DNA from 2 places in the Planotetraspora sp. GP83 genome. Region 2 is predicted to be linked to the other one. Evidence: predicted binding sites of a transcription regulator. Region 2 holds the regulator's gene; the other holds the start of a gene.

Evidence for each region. Region 2 encodes LexA, which represses DNA repair genes until DNA is damaged. Its sites were predicted from a motif close to TCGAACANNTGTTCGA; they were not measured.
Region 1: ABH927_RS00530 (Rv2578c family radical SAM protein) is a predicted target of LexA. The motif match lies at 3,191-3,206, and genes of this name have one in related genera.

What each region holds. Positions count from the first base shown of each region.
Region 1 covers NZ_JBGCBZ010000001.1:116,334-123,848, forward strand. The annotation lists gene ABH927_RS00515 (glycosyltransferase family 4 protein) at 1-502, opposite strand, end outside; gene ABH927_RS00520 (methyltransferase) at 602-1,297, opposite strand; gene ABH927_RS00525 (RraA family protein) at 1,357-2,064, opposite strand; gene ABH927_RS00530 (Rv2578c family radical SAM protein) at 2,148-3,182, opposite strand; gene ABH927_RS00535 (DUF3040 domain-containing protein) at 3,319-3,588, shown strand; gene ABH927_RS00540 (ROK family transcriptional regulator) at 3,708-4,886, shown strand; gene ABH927_RS00545 (endo-1,4-beta-xylanase) at 4,883-6,538, shown strand; gene ABH927_RS00550 (extracellular solute-binding protein) at 6,656-7,515, shown strand, end outside.
Region 2 covers NZ_JBGCBZ010000032.1:65,192-72,706, forward strand. The annotation lists gene ABH927_RS31380 (hypothetical protein) at 1-751, opposite strand, end outside; gene leuS (leucine--tRNA ligase) at 1,196-3,658, shown strand; gene lexA (transcriptional repressor LexA) at 3,752-4,465, opposite strand; gene ABH927_RS31395 (LysM peptidoglycan-binding domain-containing protein) at 4,675-5,025, shown strand; gene nrdR (transcriptional regulator NrdR) at 5,234-5,698, shown strand; gene ABH927_RS31405 (vitamin B12-dependent ribonucleotide reductase) at 5,797-7,515, shown strand, end outside.

The sequences.
Region 1 (7,515 bases), on a different contig from region 2:
TGGCGTGCTCCTGCCCGATCGTGATGATCTCGGGCGGGGCGACCCGGGCGGCGATCAGGTTGAGGCCGGGCCTGGTGGTGATGAGGATGCCCTGGCGGCGTGAGCGGATGTAGCGGACCACTTTCAGGTCGGACCGCAGGGAGAACCTGTGGTAAGCCGCCTCGTCCTTCGGAACCAGCCTGCTGGGGAAGCGCGACAGCAGACCTCTACGCCTGGGCAACCGGTCGTCCAGGTAGCGGATCCGCACTCCAGGCGGAACGGGGAAGAACGGCGTCTCGCGTTCCCGCACCACGCTGACGATCTCGACGTCGTGGGTGCGGGCGAGGTGTCCCGCGAGGTTGAACACCGTCCGGATCGTGCCGCCCATGCCGTTCGCGTGGAGCAACAGGATGCGGACCTCGCGGCCGCTGCGCGGCGGCGCGGTGCGGGCTCGGCGCCGGTCGCGGGCCTCGAGTGCTTTTAGCAGTCCCTTGGCGAGCGCCTTGGCCGGTGCACGCAGCACGGCACGGCGTGAAAACGACAAATCATGCCCCGTTCATGTAGTCGTCGGTCCCCCTTTCCTGTGACGTGGCAGACAGCGTGGATGTTGTTGTGATCTGGATCACACGAGGCGCCAGATGGTGGTGCGCTTGCGCGGGGTGTCTTCCAGGGGCGCCGGCACGGTATGGACGCCGACGCGTTCGAAGCGGTCCGCGGGCAGGTAGGAGCACCCTCGCTCCGGATCGCCGACCAGGACCACGCCCCGGGCTCGCTCCAGGAACGGCATGACCCGGCGGGCCAGCGGCTTCTCGTAGAAGACGTCCCCCGCGAGGACGACGTCCTCGGTGGCGGTGCGGCCGAGCAGGTCCCCTTCGACGAGCGTGACGGTCACGCCGTTGGCGCGGGCGTTCAGGGCGGTCGCGGCGAGTGCGTGCGGGTCGATGTCGTTGGCCGTCACCCGGGCGGCTCCGGCGAGGGCGGCGGCGATGGCCACCAGGCCCGATCCGGTGGCGAGGTCGAGGACGGTCCGGCCCCGGACCAGCTCGGGATGGTCGAGCACGTGCCGCGCGAGCGCCTGCCCGCCCGCCCACGCGTAGGCCCAGAACGGCAATCGCCCCGTCCGCTCCCAGATGGCGTACAGCTGGCCGTCCCGCGCCTCGCCGCCGGGGTCATCAGGGGAGTCCTCGTCGTCGGGCTGGTCGCCGGATGCTTCGCGGCCAGCCGGCGGGGGAGGGAGGGAGGGAGTCTGGTGCAGGAGGATCTCCGGCACGTACGGCACAGCCGCGAGCCTGGTGTGCGCCCGGACGAAGTCCTCCACGCCTGCCGATGGTATCGGGGAGGTCCGGGCCGGCGGGGAGTGACGCGACGAGTTGGGGGTCACTCCTCGATCGCGCCGCCCACGGCTCGCAGGTGTTCGCGGAAGGTGAGGGAAGGCGTCTCCCGGCGGCGGGCGAGGTAGGAGTCGAACCGCACCTGGCCGCGCAGGGAGTCGCCCGCGCGGATCCGGTCGGCTTGGCGTCGCTCGGTGTCGCGGATCTTCTCCGCGAGCCTGAAGAGGTCCGCGGCGCGGGCGGCGGGCACGAAGAGCACGCCGTCGTCGTCGCCCAGGACCAGGTCGTCACGGCTGACGGTCCAGTCGCCCACGGTGGCGGAGTCCATCGCGTCGTGGGGACGGGGATCGAGGCGCAGCGGGCCGGTCGGGATCGCTCCCAGGCTGAAGACCGGCAGTCCGATGGCTCTCATGTCGGCCGTGTCGCGATGCAGCCCCCAGATCACGATGCCCGCCAGCCCGGCCGCCTGAGCCTCCAGGACGACGAGATCGCCGACGCAGGCTTCGTCGAGCCGTCCGCCGTTGTCGACCACCAGCACGTCGCCGGGCTCCGCCCGTTCGAACGCCTCCAGGAAGACGTCGACGCTGCCGGCGTGCCGGGCGGGGGACGCACGCCCGATGAGGCGGCCGCCGGGCACCACGGCGCGCAGGAGCGCGGGCCCGCAGCGCACGGGGAGCTGAGCGCGAATGCAGGCGTCCGCCAGGTGGGCGGTGGTCAGTGTGCCGAACCGCCGCCGAAGGTCTTGCTGATCCATGCCGCGTTTTCCTCCCGCCCGTGCCCTCTGACGCTTCATTGTCCGTGAGGCCCTCGTCGAGGGAAACCGGTATCGGCTAGGGGTCACAGAAGGGTGAGCTGCTCCGGCGCGGAGGCCCTGGTGGGCCGCGGGCGCTGAGGGATCCGGCGGGCGTCGTGAGAGCTCGACCGGCCGATGCCGTACCGCTGGGCCAGCGCCGCGACCTCCTGGGCGAGCCGCTCCTGGTATGCCTTCGGGGCGTAGGCGCCCCTGCCGTACATCTCCATGTAGCGGGGGACGAGCCGGGGGTGCTCCCTGGAGAGCCACGCCATGAACCACTCCCGGGCGCCCGGGCGGAGGTGGAGCGCGATCGGGGCGACGTAGGCGGCGCCGGCCTCGGCGATCCGCCGTACGGTCTCCGACAGCATGGCGGGGGAGTCCGTCAGGTAGGGGAGGATCGGGGCCATCAGCACGCCGCAGCGGATGCCGTGCTCGGTCAGGGCGGCGCAGACCTCCAGCCGTTTGCGCGGGTGCGGTGTGCCGGACTCGACCGCGCGCCACATGGCGTCGTCGACGAAGCCGACCGAGACGGCGGTGCTGACATCGGTCACCTCGGCCGCCTGGGTGAGCAGGTCGAGGTCGCGCAGGATGAGGGAGCCCTTGGTGAGGATCGAGAACGGGTTGGCGGCGTCCCGCAGGGCGGTCAGGATGCCGCGCATGAGCTTGTATCGCCCCTCGGCCCGCTGGTAGCAGTCGACGTTGGTGCCCATCGCGATGGGCTGCCCGGCCCATCTGGGCGCGGCGAGCTCCTTGCGGACGAGCTCGGCCGCGTTGACCTTCACGATGATCTTGGAGTCGAAGTCCTCGCCCGATCCGAGGTCCAGATATTCGTGCGTTTTCCGGGCGAAGCAGTACGTGCAGGCGTGGCTGCAACCCCTGTAGGGGTTGATGGTCCACTCGAACGGCACGCGGCTCTGGCCGGGGACGCGGTTGATGACCGAGCGGGCGTGGATCTCGTAGAACGTGATGCCCCGGAACTCCGGCGTGTCGAAGGTCCTCGTCACCGCCCCGCGCGCGAAGAGCGGGAGGGCCTCGTCGCGCTGACCGTGATCGGTCAGACGCAGATTGTCCCAGCGCATGACATGATTAGAACGCGAGTTCGATGAAGATCGCAACTCACAACGCGCGGTAAATACCGGGTCTTGGATACGGCTAATGATCTTCATGGTTGGGCAGAACGTCGGCACACACCTTGCGTCTTGGGAGAGGTGCCCCATGGCCTGGTCGCAGGACGAAGAGCGGATGCTGGCGATGATCGAGCGGCACCTCACCGATGAGGACCCGAGACTCGCTGCCAGGCTCGAGTCGTTCAACGAGCGGGTGGAGCGTCGGCAGCGCGGGCGGCGCCGGGCGGCCGGCCGCGCCCGCCAGTGGCCACGCCGGTCCACCTTGATCATCGTGGTGAGCTGGCTGTTGATCGCCACGTTGATCGCCACATTATTGATCATGGCTCTCCGCAACGACGCGGCCGCGTTCCCGATGTAGAGACGACCTGGACGTACGGCGGGGCCATGGCGAGGGCAGCCGCCCGGACGAGACTGTCCGCAAATTGGTAAAGACTTTTAACTTGTTTTTCGTTAAAGCTCTTTACTAAAGTGCGGGGCATGCACAGCAGCCATGCCACCCTGAGCACCCTGCGCGAGACCAATGCCGCTGTCGCGCTGGAGGCGATCCGCAGGGATCCGCCGCTCTCCCGGGCCGAGATCGCGCGGCGTACCGGCATGACCAAGCCCACCGTGAGCAGCGCGCTCGACCTGCTGATCGCGGCCGGCCTCGTCAGGGAGACGGAGCCGCCCGGGAAGACCCACTACGGCGCCGTCTACTTCGCCCCCGCCGCGGACGTGGCCTGTGTGCTCGGACTGGACATCGGCGGCCGCTTCGTCAGAGGCGCGCTGGCCGACCTGGACGGCACCATGCGGGCCAGGCACGACGTCCGGATAGGGGATTCGGCGCCGGAGACGGTCATGGCGGCGATCACCCGGATCAGGGACGAGTTCGCCGAGGACGTCCCGATCGAGCTGGTCGTGGCGGGAGTCCCCGGAGTGGTGGACCCCCAGGAAGGGATCCTGCGCGACAGCAACCCGCCCGAGCTGGAGGGGTTCGCGATCGTCGCCGAGCTGACCTCGGCGCTGGGGGTCTCCGCCGTCGCGGAGAACGACATCAACCTGGCCGCTCTGGGGGAGCAGGCCGCCGGGCACGGGCGGGGGGTCAACGACTTCGCCTTCCTGTCCGTCGGCACCGGCGTCGGCGCGGGGCTGGTGCTGGGCGGCCGCCCGCACCGCGGCCACAGCGGCGCCGCCGGTGAGATCGACAACCCTCCGCCGGGTAGCCTCGTGGCCCCCGACAGCCCGTCGGCCGACGCGCTGCTCGGCTGGGCGGCCGATTGGGCGGCGGAGGCGGGCTCGTCCCTGCGCATTACTCCCGAGGACATCTTCGCCGCCGCCCGGCAGGGCGACGAGCTGGCCCGGCGGATCCTCGCCGAGGAGGCGCGGCGCATCGCCGTACGGGTGGCCGACCTCGCCCGCGTCGCCGACGTCGAGCTGGTCGTGCTCGGCGGCGGCATCGGGCTGGCCTGCGCCGAGATCCTGCCCACGATCGAGGCCGCGCTCGGCGGCCTGCTCCCGCGCCCGCCCAGAATCGCCGTCTCCGGCCTCGGCGACGCCCCCGTACTGGTCGGCGCTCTCGCACGCGCGTCGCACCTCGCCTGGCGCCAGGTCGCGACCCGCCTCATCGCCGAGGCCACCGCCACCCGCACCCCCCAACACAAGGAGGCAGTCACATGAAACTCCGAGCCGCAGGGCTTGCCCTGCTCACCCTCACCGCGGTCGTGTCCTTAGCCGGCCCCGCCGCGGCGGCCGACGACCTGATCGCCGGGCACGACTGGAGCCACTTCGCGGGGGCGAAGGTCCAGCCGGACGGCGTGCGGATCACCCCGCTCGACCGCAGGATCGTCGACGTGAACGGCACAGGGGGACAGGCCGATCCGCCGGTCAACCTCCGCGGGCCGCGGCTGAAGGCCGACGGCGACTTCCGGGTCACCGCCGTCATGGACGGCGTCGGCGACAAGGGCGCGTACCTGCAGCTCTACGGCGGCGTCCCGATCATCTACGACGAGTGGCGGCAGGAACCGGCGTCGCTCCGCCTCGGGGTGAAGGGCGGGAAGCTCACGGTCAGCCTCTGGAACGGCGGCTCGGACAAGCCCGCGACCACCAAGTCGTACGGGTCGGGCCTGTCCGGGCGGGTCACCGTGGAGGTGCGCGGCGTCGGCCAGACCTTCAGTTTCTACGCCAACGGCGCCAAGGTCGGCACGCTCGGCAACCCGGGCATCTTCAAGGGCCTGATCTGGTTCGGGGCGGACGCAGAGGTGGGCGGCGGCTGGACGCTCGTCTCGCTGACCGCGCAGGGGGAGGGCGGCGACAACCTGACCGTCGCCGACGCCCCCGCGCTGGCCCAGCCGGTGCTCGCCGACTCCCTGCGCAGGCGCGCCGCCGCCCTGCCCCGTCCGATCGACATCGGCGCGGCCCTGGCGAGCGCCCCGCTGTTCGCCGACGCGGGCTACCGCGCGCTGGCAGGCGGCCAGTTCGACATGCTCACCCCGGAGAACGACTTCAAGCCGCAGTTCGTCCAGCCGCGTAAGGGCGTCTTCACGTTCGAGGACGGCGACGCGCTGGTGGCCTTCGCCCAGGCGAACGGCATGAAGGTGCACGCGCACACGCTGGTGTGGCACGAGGCGCTGCCCGCCTGGATGCGGCAGAACGCCACCAAGCAGACCATGTTCGACCACATCGACGCCGTGGCCGGGCACTTCAAGGGCAAGGTCGCCGAGTGGGACGTGGTCAACGAGCCCATGTCCGACGAGGACGCCGACTACACCAACGGCCACCAGGGCCTGCGCCCCGAAAGCCCCTGGTTCAAGTCGATGGGCGAGCAGTACATCGACCTGGCCTTCCAGCGTGCCCACCAGGTGGACCCGGGCGCCAAGCTGTTCCTCAACGAGTACGGCGCGGAGGCGAACGGCGAGCGCTGGGACGCGCTGTACAACCTGGTCAAGCGGCTCAAGCAGCGCGGGGTCCCGATCGACGGCGTCGGGTTCCAGAACCACGAGTACGAGGCGGGCGACCGCGTTCCCGCCGAGACCTTCCGCGCGCACGTGAAGAAGCTCGCCGCGCTGGGCGTCGAGGTCCGAGTCTCGGAGATGGACGTCCTCGTGAGCTCCAGCCAGCGCAAGATCCAGGCGGACGAGATCGCGGGCAAGCTCAAGGTCTGCCGCGAGGAGCCCACCTGCACCAGCTTCACCACCTGGGGCTTCACCGACAAGTACGGCTCGACCGCGGACGTCGGCAGCTACCCGCCGGCTCCGGGTGACGCGCTTCCCTGGGACTCCGCGCTGAAGCCCAAGCAGGCCTACACCGCGATGCTCAACACCCTCGGCTGACCTTTTCAGCGATTCATTCCACGAACAGTCCCCGGGCCGCCGTCGTTGTCGCGGTCGTTGTCGCGCGCGAATCCTCGGGCCGACCCCTCTCCACCCCCCTTTGAAAGGAGCCCCGGCATGCGAAAAACACTCGCAGGGGCGGCCCTGCTCGCCGTACTCATGACAGGATGCGCGGGCGCCCCGGCGAGCGGGGGCGGCGCGGCCTCCGGACAGCCGGTCACCATCACCTTCTGGCACGGCTGGAAGCAGCCGCACGAGGTGAAGGCGATCGACGAGAGCCTCGCCAGATTCAGGAAGCTCCACCCGGAGATCACCGTCAGGACGGTCTCCAACGTGGCGGACGACAAGATCGTCCAGGGGATCAGGTCGGGCAACGGGCCCGACGTGGTCTCCTCGTTCACCACGGACAACGTGGGGCAGTTCTGCCTTTCGGGGGCGTGGCTGGACCTGGCTCCGTTCCTGGCCAGGTCCGGCGTGGACGTGGAGAAGACGTTCCCGAAGCCCGCGCTGGAGTACACCCAGTATCGGGGCCGGCGGTGCGCGCTGCCGCTGCTGGCCGACGCCTGGGGGCTGTTCTACAACAAGAGGGCCTTCGCCGAGGCGGGGATCGCCCACCCCCCGAGGACGCTGACCGAGCTCGAGGAGGACGCGGTCAAGCTCACCAAGCTCGGCCCGGACGGCGAGATCGAGCGGCTGGGCTTCATGCCGGACTTCCGCGCGTACGAGCAGAGCCCGGGGCACCTGCTGGCCAACTGGAAACCGGCCTACTTCGACGCCCAGGGGAAATCGAACCTGTCGAGGGACCCGGTGATCCAGCGGTTCTTCGCCTGGCACGACCGGTTCGTCAAGGCTCTTGGCGGCTTCGAGAAGCTGGAGAGGTTCCGCGGCACCATGCCGGACGAGTACAGCCCGCAGAACGCCTTCCAGACCGGCAAGGTCGCCATGCAGCTCGACGGCGAGTGGCGGATCGCCAACAT
Region 2 (7,515 bases):
CGCCGAGCTGGGACACCGTGATGCCCGCCGCCTCGTCGGTGACCACCCCGCTGACCGGCGAGGCCGTGCCCCTGAACCTCGGCAGCGCGGGGAACTGCGACTGGGCCTTCGGCGGCGCCGCCGACAACGTGGGCTTCGCCTCGGGGCTCGGCACGGTCTCCGCGCCGTCGTCCGACCTGAGCGGTCCCGCGACGAACGCCCAGACCAGGCCGCCCACCAGGACCACGAGCACCGTTCCGACGAGGGTGAACAGCCAGATCGGCCGGCCTCGCTCCTCGTCCTCGTACTCGTCGATCGCCTGGTAGTTCTCCCCGAAGACCGTGTTCCACAGCTCCTGCTGCCGATGCGCGGGAGGTGTCTTCGGCCCGCTGATCTGCCCCGCCGTAACGAACGGCTTGTACGGATCATCGGCCCTCGGCGGGACCGGCTGCGCCGGAGGCGCCTGGACCGGCTGCTGGGGGAACGGCTGAGCGGAATTCTGGAACGGCTGCTGGGGGTACGGCTGCGCCGGAGCCTGGAACGGTTGCGCCGGTTGCTGAGGGAACGGCTGCCGGGGGGCCTCGAACGGCGGTGCCGGGGCCTGCGGTGTGGCGCCCGTCATCGACGGCCCGGCTTCCGTCATCGGCGGTCCCGCCTCCACGAAGGAGCGGACGGTGGGGGTGAAGGAGGAGGCCGTGGAGACCTCGGGCCAGGCAGGCGGAACCTCCGGCCAGGCCGTGGCTCTCTGGGGGTCGCTGTGGTCCGAGGGCATGGCACCTCCAGAGATCATGCCCGGATTGGGGGTGCCTGGCATGATCTCATGCGACGTAGGGGCCGCCGCAGTAAAACTGGAGAATGCCGCGCGAAACTGTTCGCCCGTGGGGTCGGTCGGCGGGTCCTGCATCGGCAGGTCCGACGACGGAAAAGGGTTGGCCACAGCGATGACAGTAAACTAAAGGGACAGAAGACCTCACAACGGATCTATCACCATCGCGTATCGTGGTTTGACTTACGGCGTCAGCGCCGATAATCGGTCGCCGACCTGGTTGTCGGCTGCGCTAGGCTTGAGCCGCGTGCCGCGACCCTGCTTATTGGGCAGCTATCTCAGAAGTCGGCATGAGATCGCGCAAACGCAGGCTGCCCCTCGTGCCGAGCGGGGGGCTCTGTTGTGAGCAGGCGTCTTCATGTTCGATCAGCAGCCGCGCGAGGAGTGGAAGTGGACGAGCCGGTGTACGACCCGCAGGCGCTGCAGGCCAAGTGGCTGCAGCGGTGGGAGGAGCTGAACCCCTTCGCCGCGGTCGACGATCTCGCCGACACCAGGCCGCGCAGGTACATGCTCGACATGTTCCCCTACCCCTCGGGCGACCTTCACATGGGTCACGGCGAGGTCTTCGCCATCGGCGACGTCGTCGCGCGCTACTGGTTTCAGAAGGGCTACAACGTTCTGCACCCCATCGGGTGGGACTCCTTCGGCCTGCCCGCCGAGAACGCGGCGATCCGGCGCGACGCCCACCCGGCCGAGTGGACCTACGCCAACATCGAGACCCAGGCGAACTCGTTCAAGCGGTACGGCATCTCCTTCGACTGGTCTCGCCGCCTGCACACCAGCGACCCGGAGTACTACCACTGGAATCAGTGGCTGTTCATCCGCTTCTTCGAGCGGGGCCTGGCCTACCGCAAGGGCGGCCTGGTCAACTGGTGCCCCAACGACCAGACTGTGCTGGCCAACGAGCAGGTGGTCGCGGGCAGGTGCGAGCGGTGTGGCGCCGAGGTGGTCCGCCGCGAGCTGACCCAGTGGTACTTCAAGATCACTGACTATGCCGACCGGCTGCTAGACGACATGGCACAGCTGGAGGGCGGCTGGCCGGAGCGCATTCTGACCATGCAGCGCAACTGGATCGGCCGCTCCACGGGCGCGGACGTCCAGTTCCAGATCGAGGGCCGCGACGAGCCGGTCACCGTCTACACGACGCGCCCCGACACGCTGTACGGCGCGACCTTCTTCGTGGTGGCCGCCGACGCGCCGCTGGCCGAGGAGATCGTCGCTCCCGGGCGGCGCGAGGCCCTGGCCGCCTACAAGGCCGAGGTCGCCAAGCTCTCCGACATCGAGCGCCTGTCGACCGAGAAGGAGAAGACCGGCGTCTTCCTGGGCACCTACGCCATCAATCCGGTCAACGGCGAGCGCATCCCGGTCTGGGCCGCCGACTACGTGCTGTCGGACTACGGCCACGGCGCCATCATGGCGGTGCCGGCCCACGACCAGCGCGACCTCGACTTCGCCCTGAAGTTCGGCCTGCCCGTGCAGGTCGTTGTGCACACCGGGCTGGCCGACCCGGGGGAGACGGGCGTCGCCACGCCGGGCGAGGGCACCCTGGTCAACTCCGGCCCGCTCGACGGGCTGTCCAAGGACGAGGCGATCCAGCGGATCATCGAGGTCCTGGCCGAGCGCCGCACCGGCAAGGCGGCCGTCAACTTCCGGCTGCGCGACTGGCTGCTGTCGCGTCAGCGGTTCTGGGGCACCCCGATCCCGATCATCCACTGCCCCGACTGCGGCGAGGTCCCGGTCCCGGACGACCAACTGCCCGTCACGCTGCCCGACCTGCGCGGCGCCGACCTCAAGCCCAAGGGCGTCTCGCCGCTGGCCGGCGCCACCGACTGGGTCAACGTGGAGTGCCCCAAGTGCTCCGGCCCCGCCCAGCGGGACACCGACACGATGGACACCTTCGTCGACTCCTCGTGGTACTACCTGCGGTATGTCGACCCCCACTACACCGGCGGGCCGTTCGACGTCGAGAAGGTGCGCCTGTGGGGCCCGATCGACCAGTACATCGGCGGGCAGGAGCACGCGGTGCTCCACCTGCTGTACACCCGGTTCTTCACCAAGGTCCTGCACGACATGGGCATGGTGGACTTCAGCGAGCCCTTCCTGCGGCTGCTGAACCAGGGGCAGGTCATCAACCAGGGCAAGGCCATGTCCAAGTCGCTGGGCAACGGCGTGGACCTGGGCCAGCAGATCGACGCGTTCGGCGTGGACGCCGTCAGGCTCACGATGCTGTTCGCCGGGCCGCCCGAGGACGACATCGACTGGGCCGACGTCTCGGCTGCCGCGTCGCAGAAGTTCCTGGCCCGCGCGTTCCGGGTGATGACGGAAGCCGGCGCGGCCTCGGCCCCAAGTGTGGACTTCTCCACCGGTGACCTGGCGCTGCGCAAGGTCACCCATCGGGCGATCGACGAGGTCACCAGGCTCATCGAGAGCTACCACTTCAACGTCGCGGTGGCCCGCATGATGCAGCTGACCTCGGCCGCCCGTAAGGCGATCGACTCGGGGCCCGGCGCCGCCGATCCGGCCGTCCGAGAGGCCGCTGAGGCGCTGGCGGTCATGCTGTCGCTGATCACGCCGTACGTGGCGGAGGAGGGCTGGGAGCGGCTCGGCCACGGGCCGTCGGTCGCCAGGGCCGGATGGCCGGTCGCGGAGCCCGCGCTGCTGGTGCGGGAGTCGGTCACGGCGGTCGTTCAGGTGGCCGGCAAGGTCCGTGACCGCTTGGAGGTCTCGCCGGACATCTCGGACGCCGACCTGCAGGCGCTGGCCCTGGCCTCGGACAAGGTCCAGCCGTACCTGGACGGGGCGCCCCGCAACGTGATCGTCCGCGCCCCGAAGCTGGTCAACATCGTGCCGTGATGCTTGGCACGGGGTAAGCCGGCATCAGCAAGCTGGCACAGTGCTCCGCGGTGACGCCATGATGACGTGGTGCCGCCGCGGAGCGGTGCAGGGCTACAGCTTGCGCAGGACCGCGGTGACCTTGCCCAGGACGGTGGCCTCGTCGCCGGGGATCGGCTCGTAGCTCGGGTTGTGCGGCACCAGCCACACGTGCCCGTCCTTGCGCTTGAACGTCTTGACCGTGGCCTCGCCGTCGATCATGGCGGCCACGATGTCGCCGTTGTCCGCGACCGGCTGCTGCCGGACGACGACCCAGTCGCCGTCGGCGATCGCCGCCTCGATCATCGAATCGCCGGTCACCTGGAGCAGGAACAGCGTGCCCTCGCCGACGAGCTGCTTCGGCAGGGCGAACACGTCCTCGATGCTCTGCTCGGCCAGGATCGGGCCACCGGCGGCGATGCGGCCCACAAGCGGAACGTAGGCCGCCGTGGGGCGGTTGAAGCCGCTGTCCTCCTCCGCGGCGTCCGGATCCACCCACAGCACCGGCTCGCCCGGCAACCGGACCTCCAGGGCCCTCGGCCGGTGCGGGTCGCGGCGCAGGTAGCCCTTGCGCTGGAGCGCGGTGAGCTGATGCGACACGCTGGAGGTGCTGGTCAACTGGACCGCCTCCCCGATCTCCCGCATCGACGGCGGGTAGCCGCGCTGCTGGACCGAGTCGCGGATCACCTCAAGGATCTTGCGCTGCCTCGGGGTGAGACCAAGCGAGTCCCGCCTGCGCACGGCGAGGTCGCCGACGCTCTGATCTTGCGCACTTCGGTCACTCACGATGCCACCTCTCAATCCGTGTTCCTCAAGTCGCACAGAGCGACCGTACCGCGATTCAAGATCATTATCAAACAATTGTTCGATTGTCCTCGAAATCGTCGGCGTCGTGGTGTACAACATCGTACGGGAGTTCGATCGACATCGTGTTCGATTTTCCGATCTTCTTCGTGACTGTGTCCGCGCAGCTCAGGAAACAGTTCCGGGAGGTAGTCATGCGACCGGTCCCCAGTCCCGTCCCCAAACGTCCCGACCCCCCGCTGCGCCTCACCCGGCGCGGCAAGATCGTGCTGGTCACCGTGGTCACGGCCCTCGCGCTCGGCGTGCTCTGGCTGGGCACCCACGCCGCCGTGACCGCCTCCAGTGGCCCCGCCTCGCCCGCCCGGAGCGGCCTGCCGTACGTCACCGTCCAGCGGGGTGACACGCTCTGGAAGATCGCCGACGCCGTCAGTGAGGGGGACGACCCCGCCCCGTTTGTCCGGCAGATCATGAACCTCAACGGCTTATCCGACTCGCTCATCCAGCCCGGCACCCGGCTCTATCTCCCGAGCGGGATGCCCGGCTAGTCTCTCGCGCCCGGAACCCTCCGGCCTGAGGGTGGCCTCCCACTCCGCCGCGACACGCTGGCTGAACAGCGACTTCGGGTGCGAGGGGCGCTTCGACTTGCGTTCATGGACGGGCACTTCTACGGTTGGACCACAACATCTAGTAGTCACATCGATGTAAGTTCACCACAGCTTGTGGTTGCGGTGTGCGTTCATGGGAGGCGATGGCATGCACTGTCCGTTCTGTCGCCACCCGGACACGCGGGTCGTGGACAGCCGATCGACCGAAGACGGGGCGGCCATCCGCCGTCGGCGCACGTGCCCCGAGTGCGGGCGCAGGTTCACCACCCAGGAGACCGTCCTGCTCATGGTGAGCAAACGCAGCGGGGTCACCGAGCCCTTCTCGCGCGACAAGGTCATCGCCGGGGTACGGCGGGCCTGCCAGGGACGCCCGGTCAGCGAGGATTCGCTGGCGCAGCTCGGGCAGCGTGTAGAGGAGAGCATCCGGGGCACGGGAGCGGCCGAGATCGCCTCGCACGAGGTGGGGCTCGCCATCCTCGGCCCGCTGCGCGATCTCGACGAGGTCGCCTATCTCCGGTTCGCATCGGTCTACCGCGGGTTCGAGACGCTGGCCGACTTCGAGGCGGAGATCGAGCAGCTCAGGGTGGCTCGAACCGCGCCGAGCGAGCAGTAGGACGCCCCCTGCGCCGGGGACCGGCCGGCGCGACGATGTGGTTATGAAGACACGTGGTCCGACACCAGGGGCTCCAGCGGCCCTAGGAGGGGGAAGTCATGACGGAAGTGAACGGCACCGTGACGGGGTCGGGGGGCGCGGTGGCCGGAGGCCGTAAGCGCGCGCGCAAGGGTCTCAAGATGAAGCGCATCTTCACGACCGCCGGAGTGCACCCGTACGACGAGGTCCGCTGGGAGCGTCGCGACGTCGTGATGACGAACTGGCGCGACGGCTCGGTGAACTTCGAGCAGCACGGCGTGGAGTTCCCCGAGTTCTGGTCGGTCAACGCGGCCAACATCGTGACGACCAAATACTTCCGCGGGGCCGTCGGCACGCCGCAGCGCGAGTGGAGCCTCAAGCAACTCGTCGACCGGGTCGTGGGCGTCTACACCCGGACCGGTGTCGAGCACGGCTACTTCGCCGGCGACGAGGACGCCGAGATCTTCGACCACGAGCTCAAGCACGCCCTGATCCACCAGATCTTCAGCTTCAACTCCCCGGTGTGGTTCAACGTCGGCACGCTCTCCCCCCAGCAGGTGTCGGCCTGTTTCATCCTCGCCGTCGACGACCAGATGGAGTCGATCCTCGACTGGTACAAGGAAGAGGGTGTGATCTTCAAGGGCGGCTCGGGCTCGGGAGTCAACCTCTCCCGCATCCGGTCGTCCAAGGAACTGCTGTCCAGCGGTGGCACGGCCAGCGGCCCGGTCTCCTTCATGCGCGGCGCCGACGCCTCCGCTGGGACCATCAAGTCGGGCGGCGCGACCCGCAGGGCCGCCAAGATGGTCGTCCTCGACGTCGACCACCCCGACATCGAGGAGTTCATCGAGACCAAGGCGCGCGAGGAGGACAAGATCCGCGCGCTGCGCGACGCCGGGTTCGACATGGACCTCGGCGGCAAGGACATCGTGTCCGTGCAGTACCAGAACGCCAACAACTCGGTCCGCGTCTCCGACGAGTTCATGCGCGCCGTCGAGGCCGGCGGCAAGTTCGGCCTGCGCGCCCGCCTGACCGGCGAGGTCATCGAGGAGGTCGACGCGAAGTCGCTCTTCCGCAAGATGGCCCAGGCCGCGTGGGAGTGCGCCGACCCCGGCCTGCAGTACGACGACACGATCAACGACTGGCACACCTGCCCCGAGACCGGGCGGATCACGGCCAGCAACCCCTGCTCGGAATACCTCCACCTCGACAACTCGTCCTGCAACCTGGCGTCGATCAACCTGCTGAAGTTCCTGCGCGAGGACGACACCTTCGACATCCCGAACTTCGTGAAGCTGACCGAGCTGATCATCACGGCGATGGACATCTCGATCACCTTCGCGGACTTCCCGACGGAGAAGATCGGCGAGACGACCCGCGCCTACCGCCAGCTCGGCATCGGCTACGCCAACCTCGGGGCGCTGCTCATGGCCACCGGCCACGCGTACGACTCGGACGGCGGACGGGCCGTCGCCGCCGCGATCACCTCGCTGATGACCGGCGCCTCCTACCGCCGCTCGGCCGAACTGGCCGGGATCGTCGGGCCGTACGACGGCTATCAGCGCAACGCGGAGCCGCACAAGCGGGTCATGCGCAAGCACGCGGCGGCCAACGACGACCTGCGCACGCTCAACGACATGGACAAGACCATCCACGCCGAGGCGACCCGGCAGTGGCAGGAGTGCCTCAGGCTCGGCGAGAAGAACGGCTACCGCAACGCCCAGGCGTCGCTGCTCGCCCCGACCGGCACGATCGGCCTGATGATGGACTGCGACACCACCGGCATCGAGCCCGACCTGGCG